3 regions of the Streptomyces sp. NPDC054813 genome follow, and region 1 is predicted to be linked to each of the others. Evidence: riboswitches for the same ligand, from Rfam matches in the RefSeq annotation. Region 1 holds a riboswitch; each other region holds the start of a gene.
What was found. Region 1 has a riboswitch for cobalamin ahead of ACWGJB_RS13790 (ribonucleoside-diphosphate reductase subunit alpha). Riboswitches for the same ligand answer to the same signal wherever they lie in the genome.
Positions count from the first base shown of each region.

Region 1 (2,254 bases):
GGATCTCCGTGCAGAGGTTGGAGGAGTGGACGACATGGCCGGGGGTGGCCGTCTGGTTCGCGGTCCGGTTGGCCGCGTCCTTGAAGGTCATCCAGCCGTTGCCGGTCTGCGCGAGGGTGCGCATCATCCGGCCGTACAGGTCACGGGCCGGGATGGTCTTGCGCGCGAGCCCCTCGGCCTCGGCCTTGCGGTAGGCCGCGTCGAACTCGTCGCCCCACAGATCCACCAGCTCCGGCACGTCGGCCGGGGAGAACAGGGACCACTGCTCGTCGGCGTTCACCCGGCGCATGAACTCGTCCGGGACCCAGTGCGCGAGGTTCAGGTTGTGCGTACGCCGGGCGTCCTCACCGGTGTTGTCGCGCAGCTCCAGGAACTCCTCGATGTCGGAGTGCCAGGTCTCCAGGTAGACCGCGGCCGCGCCCTTGCGCCGGCCGCCCTGGTTCACCGCGGCGACCGAGGCGTCGAGCGTCTTGAGGAACGGCACGATGCCGTTGGAGTGCCCGTTGGTGCCGCGGATCAGCGAACCGCGGGAGCGGATCCGGGAGTACGAAAGACCGATGCCACCGGCGTGCTTCGAGAGCCGGGCCACCTGGTGGTACCGGTCGTAGATGGAGTCCAGCTTGTCCTTCGGGGAGTCGAGGAGGTAGCACGACGACATCTGGGGGTGCCGGGTACCGGAGTTGAAGAGGGTGGGGGAGGAGGGGAGGTAGTCGAGGCGGCTCATGAGCTTGTAGAGCGCGGCGACTTCGTCCAGGGCGCGGACTGTGTCGTCCTTGGCGAGACCCGCGGCGACCCGGAGCAGGAAGTGCTGCGGAGTCTCGATGACCTTGCGGGTGATCGGGTGCCGGAGCAGGTAACGGCTGTGCAGGGTGCGCAGGCCGAAGTAGCCGAAGCGGTCGTCGGCGTCCGGGTCGACCAGGGCGTCCAGGCGGGCCGCGTGCAGGCGCGCGAACTCGGCGGTGCGGTCGGCGACCAGGCCCTCGCGGTGCCCGACGGCGACGGACTCGGTGAAGGACGTCACGCCCTGCGAGGCGGCCTCGGCACGGACCGAGATCGTCAGCAGCCGGGCGGCGAGCCGGGAGTAGGCGGGGTCCTCGGAGATGAGCCCGGCGGCCGCCTCGGTGGCCAGCTCGCGCAACTCCGACTCGTCGGCCCGCGCGGACCGGCCGCGCAGCGCGGCGGCGGCGACCCGGCCGGGGTCGGCGTCGGGGAGGTCGGCGGTCAGCCCGGTCAGGGTCCGCAGCAACGCGGCGCCGGGACTGTCCTCGTCCACAGAGATGGTCGCTGAAGCCGGTTCGGCTGGCGCGATGGTCACGTGGGGCTCTCCCTCGCTCGGCACGGGGCCTGGCGGAGGGCAGGAGGCAGCACACGAGCGCACGCACGCGTGTCGCGTCCCCGGCCCACTCCACGAGACCCGGACGTCAGAACACCCGGGCCGGACGGCCGGGCGTGCTGTCGGCAGGTCCTCGGACTGACGCTTGTGCACAGATGTGCACAAGTACACCGTTGCGGGACAGTTCCGGATTCGCACCGGATTCCCCTGCGGCGACAGCGAGCATGAGCATACATCTAGTGCCGCGCTGTCGCGTCACCCCCACATGTTGTGTCGCGAACGGTCTCGCAGCGTCAACTCGTAGGTGAGGAGAGTGATGTCGTACAGCTGCGGCAAGGGATTCCAGTCCCGCCCGGGTGTGCGGACGAAGCCGAGGCGCTCGTAGATCCGGTGGGCGGATTCCATGGTGCGCTGCGTCGACAGAACGACCTTCTCGCAGCCGTCGAGGGCGCGTGCGCGGTCGATGCAGGCGCGGACGAGCGCCTCGCCGGCGCCATGGCCGCGGGCGGCTCGGCCGACGGCGAGCATCCGGATCTCGGCCTCTTGGGGGGCGGCGAGGTCGGCCATCGGACCGGGGCCGGGGACGAAGGTGACTCCGCCGAGGAGGGCGTTGCCGTTCACGGCGACGAGAACGGTGGCCGCGGCTGCCCGTTTCGCGACGTCCTTGAGTTCGGTGAGATAGGAGTCGCTCTCGCCGAAGTCGAGGAGGCCGTCCTGGAGGTAGGCCTGGGCGGTTATCTCGCCGAGGATGTCGTATTCGGTGGGTTGCGCTTCGCGGATGTGGATCGTCATGCGGAGGAGTGTGTACGACAGCGGGCCGCCGAGGGTGGGAATTCTCGGTGGCCCGCTGCGGGTTGTTCGTGGCTGGTCGCGCAGTTCCCCGCGCCCCTGACGGGGCGCGCTCTAGTGGGCGCCCTCCGC
Region 1 covers NZ_JBSHAF010000006.1:115,463-117,716, reverse strand. Annotated here, with positions in the region: gene ACWGJB_RS13790 (ribonucleoside-diphosphate reductase subunit alpha) at 1-1,315, opposite strand, end outside; cobalamin riboswitch at 1,441-1,565, opposite strand; gene ACWGJB_RS13785 (GNAT family N-acetyltransferase) at 1,589-2,125, opposite strand; gene mctP (monocarboxylate uptake permease MctP) at 2,237-2,254, opposite strand, start outside.

Region 2 (2,254 bases), on a different contig from region 1:
GGAGCGCGGTCTGTGCGCGGGCGGTGACATCCGGAGCATCTACGAGGACGTCCGCGCCGGGGGCGGCAGCGCGTCGGCGGAGTTCTGGCGCGACGAGTACCGCCTCAACGCCCGGATCGCCCGCTACCCCAAGCCCTATGTCGCGATCATGGACGGCATCGTCATGGGCGGCGGCGTCGGCGTCTCCGCGCACGGCAGCGTCCGGATCGCCACCGAGCGGTCGCGGATCGCGATGCCGGAGACCGGCATCGGCTTCGTCCCCGACGTCGGCGGCACGTACCTGCTCGCCCTCGCCCCTGGCGAACTGGGCACCCACCTCGCGCTGACGGGCGCTCAGATCGGGGCGGCGGACGCCCTGTTGTGCGGACTCGCCGACCACTGTGTTCCCTCGGACAGGATCGAGCGGCTGATCGCCGACCTCGCCGACCGACCCGTGCACGATGCGCTCGACCGGCACGTGCGACCGGCGCCGGAAGGCGAACTGGCCCGCCACCGGGAGTGGATCGACGCCTCCTACGCCGCCGACACGGTCGAGGAGATCGTCCGGCGGCTGCTCGCCCATGGCGACCCGGCGGCGAAGGAGACGGCGGAGACCCTGCTCACCAAGTCGCCGACCTCCCTGAAAGTCACCCTGGCGGCGATGCGCCGGGCCCGGCGGCTCGGTCCGCTGGAGCGGGTCCTGGACCAGGAGTACCGCGTCTCCTGCGCCGCCCTGTCCGCCCCCGACCTGGTGGAGGGCATCCGTGCCCAGGTCATCGACAAGGACCGCGACCCGCGCTGGTCCCCGGCCACCCTCGCCGAGGTCACCGACGCCGATGTCGACCGGTTCTTCGCTCCGCTCGGCGAGCGCGAACTGGGGCTCGCCGGACCCGACACCACCAGGGAGGTGGCCTGGTGAGCCGTGCCGTCGCCTTCATCGGGCTCGGGCACATGGGCGCGTCCATGGCCGCCGACGACGCAGCCGCAGGGCTACCTGGACCGGCGGACGCCCGCCGGGTTCCGTCACCGCTGACCCGGCACCCCCAGAACAGGCTACCGGGCGCGAGATGAAGATCACGCCTGGTGGTGCGGTCTTGGCCGTGCCCCTGACACGCGGTACGGTCTGTCCGATATCGACGACGAAAGAACGGAAGCCGGTGGAAGTCCGGCACGGTCGCGCCACTGTATGCGAGAGCCCCCGGCAACTCGTGAGTCAGACCCGTAGCCGTCGTCCAGTGCACCACCGAGATGGGACGCGAACTCCCAGAGGAGGTTCTGCCATGGCGCAGACCGTCGCGCAGCCGACAGCCACCACCCCCGTCGTTCCCGCCAAGCTGCCGCTGAGCGCGATAGCTCCCTGGGCGGTCTTCTTCGGCATCCTCATGCTCATCCTGCTCTACTTCGTCGGCGCCGAGCAGGGCGCCACCTCCGTGTTCAACGGCACGGACGTCCACGAGTGGGTGCACGACGCCCGCCACCTCCTTGGCTTCCCCTGCCACTGACGCAAGGGACGCCGCACGCTCATGAACTCCGCAACGGTAAGAAACCTCCTGGTGCGGGGCATGCTCGCCGGCCTCGCCGCCGGTGTGCTCGCCCTGGTCGTCGCCTATCTCCTCGGTGAGCCGAACGTCGACAAGGCGATCAGCTTCGAGGACGCCCACTCGCACGAGCACGAGATGGAGGTCGTCTCCCGATCCCTCCAGTCCACCGCGGGCCTGGCCACCGGTGTGCTGGTCTACGGGGTCGCCTTCGGCGGCATCGCGGCACTCGCCTACTGCTTCGCCCTGGGCCGCCTCGGCCGCTTCTCGCCGCGGGCGACGGCGCTGCTGCTGTCCGTCTGCGCGCTGCTCGCCGTGTACGTGGTGCCCTTCCTGAAGTACCCGGCCAACCCGCCGTCGGTGGGCGACCCGGACACCATCGGCAAGCGGACCACGCTGTACTTCCTGATGATGGTGCTCAGCGTGCTCCTGGCGGTCGCCGCCACCATCCTGGGCAAGCGGCTCCGTCCGAGCCTCGGCACCTGGTGGGCGACCGTGGTCGCGGCGGCCGCGTTCGCGGTCGTCATCGGACTGGCGTACCAGTTCCTGCCGACCGTCAACGAGGTGCCGACGGACTTCCCGGCCACCCTGCTGTGGCGGTTCCGGCTCTCGGCACTGGCCATCCAGCTGGTGCTGTGGGGCGGCTTCGGCCTGCTCTTCGGCGAGTTGGCGGAACGGCAGCTCAACCCCAAGCCGGCGAAGGCCCCGGCCGGGCGGACGGTTCCCGCCGCACACTG
Region 2 covers NZ_JBSHAF010000010.1:26,542-28,795, reverse strand. Annotated here, with positions in the region: gene ACWGJB_RS21235 (enoyl-CoA hydratase/isomerase family protein) at 1-898, shown strand, start outside; cobalamin riboswitch at 1,082-1,224, shown strand; gene ACWGJB_RS21230 (CbtB domain-containing protein) at 1,260-1,481, shown strand; gene ACWGJB_RS21225 (CbtA family protein) at 1,503-2,254, shown strand, end outside.
Region 2: linked by a shared signal. The riboswitch ahead of ACWGJB_RS21230 (CbtB domain-containing protein) and the one ahead of ACWGJB_RS13790 (ribonucleoside-diphosphate reductase subunit alpha) in region 1 are both predicted to bind cobalamin.

Region 3 (2,254 bases), on a different contig from region 1:
GACCGCGGCGATGGCCGCCGTGACCCCGCCGCCCGCGGGCACGGTGACCGACGACCTCACCGCCACGATCCCGTCCCCCGCCCCGTCACCCGCGCCGGCCGCCGCCACCGACCCGGCCGCGACCGTCTGACCCCCGAGGAAGAACCGACATGAACATCGACTGGGCAGCCATCGGCTCCGTCTTCGGCGTCAGCCTCGTGGTCACCGTGGGCATGGTGGCCCTCTTCACCCTCGGCATCAAGGGCCTCTCGGCCCGCGAACGCGCCATGGCCCAGGGCAACTCCGCGGCCCTGGCCGTGACCGCCGCCTACCTGTGCTTCGCCGCCTGCGCGGCCGCGGTGGCGTACGGCATCCACCTGATCGTGGCCAAGTCCTGATCGTGGTCAAGGCCTGATCTCGGCCGGGCAAGGCTCCTCCCCGACTCGCTCGGGAGGAGCCTTCGGCATGTCCCACGAGCCCCGCTGGACCACCGGTGTGGGCCTTCCCACACACTCCCCCCGCAGGTCAACGGCAAGTTGACGGTTCTTCCGGGGGCGTGGTGGACTTCCGGAGCCAAGTACGGCGGCAAGAGAGGAAGCCGGTGCGAATCCGGCGCGGTCCCGCCACTGTCACCGGGATAGCAGTCCCCGGGAGCCAGGAACTCTCACCGCCGGTCTCGTCGAACCAGGGCGTGGACACCCTGAGTGAGGACATATCGCCATGCGCGGCTGCCGTTCGAGGTTGAGTACCAGGCCCGTTCCCGCCCCCGCGGCGGGCTGAGCCGATGGGTGCCGGTCGCGTCTTCGCGTACGGCGCCGCCGCCGGCCTTCTCGGCGATCTGCTGCTCGGCGATCCGCGCCGCGGGCATCCGGTCGCCGCGTTCGGACGGGCGGCAGGGGCCGTCGAACGGGCGCTGTGGCGGGACCACCGCGGGTGGGGCGCGCTGCACACCGCCGCCTGCGCCGGCGGCGCCGTGACTCTGGGTGCCCTGGCCCAGCGGGTCCTACGACCGTCCACCGCCGCTTCCGTCGCGCTCACCGCGACCGCCACCTGGGCCGTCGTCGGGGGCACTTCACTCGCCCGCGAGGCCGGCGTCATCGGGCACGCCCTCAGGACGGGGGACGTCGAGGCCGCCCGGGCCCGGCTGCCGCATCTGTGCGGACGGGATCCGCAGGCCCTGGACGCCGACGGGATCGCCCGGGCCGTCGTGGAGTCCGTCGCCGAGAACACGAGCGACGCGGTCGTGGGTGCGCTGGTGTGGGGGGCCGTGGGCGGGGTGCCGGGGCTGCTCGGATTCCGGGCCGTCAACACCCTGGACGCCATGGTGGGTCACAAGTCGGCCCGGTACCGGCGGTACGGGTGGGCCTCGGCGCGGCTGGACGACGTTGCGGGGTGGCCGGGGGCACGGCTCACCGCCGTGCTGGCCGCCGTCGCAGGAGATGACACCAAGGGGGCCGTACGGACCTGGCGGGCCGACGCGGCGAAGCACCCGAGCCCCAACGCCGGGCCGGTGGAGGCGTCGTTCGCGGGGGCGTTGGGGGTACGGCTCGGCGGGACCTTGTCATACGGCGGGCGGGTCGAGCATCGGCCGGTGCTGAACGGGGAGGGGCGGAGCGTGGAAGTCGCGGACATCGAGCGGGCGGTGCGGTTGTCACGGCGGGTGGGGTGGCTCGCGCTGGGGGTGAGTGCGGCCGGAGCCCTGCTGCGGGGGCGGGTTGCAAAGAACCCGGCGCCGTCGGCCGTGCGGCACCCGGGGTGTTCCTCATGAACAACGGAGGTCTCCTCGTCGCGGGTACCACCTCGGATGCCGGCAAGAGTGTCGTCACCGCCGGTATCTGCCGGTGGCTGGCGCGGCAGGGCGTCAAGGTCGCGCCGTTCAAGGCGCAGAACATGTCCCTCAACTCCTTCGTCACGCGCGAGGGCGCCGAGATCGGGCGGGCGCAGGCCATGCAGGCGCAGGCCTGCCGGGTCGAGCCGACCGCGCTGATGAACCCCGTGCTGCTCAAGCCGGGCGGCGAGCAGAGCAGTCAGGTCGTGCTGCTCGGCAAGCCGGTCGGTGAGATGAGTGCGCGCGGCTATCACGGTGGACGGCAGCAGAAGCTGCTCGGGACCGTGCTCGACTGTCTCGCCGAGTTGCGGGGCACGTATGACGCGGTGATCTGTGAGGGGGCGGGCAGTCCGGCGGAGATCAACCTGCGCCGGACCGACATCGTGAACATGGGGATCGCGCGCAACGCGCGGATCCCGGTGCTCGTCGTCGGCGACATCGACCGCG
Region 3 covers NZ_JBSHAF010000005.1:66,819-69,072, forward strand. Annotated here, with positions in the region: gene ACWGJB_RS11195 (anion permease) at 1-130, shown strand, start outside; gene ACWGJB_RS11200 (hypothetical protein) at 150-377, shown strand; cobalamin riboswitch at 523-662, shown strand; gene ACWGJB_RS11205 (cobalamin biosynthesis protein) at 764-1,747, shown strand; gene ACWGJB_RS11210 (cobyric acid synthase) at 1,744-2,254, shown strand, end outside.
Region 3: linked by a shared signal. The riboswitch ahead of ACWGJB_RS11205 (cobalamin biosynthesis protein) and the one ahead of ACWGJB_RS13790 (ribonucleoside-diphosphate reductase subunit alpha) in region 1 are both predicted to bind cobalamin.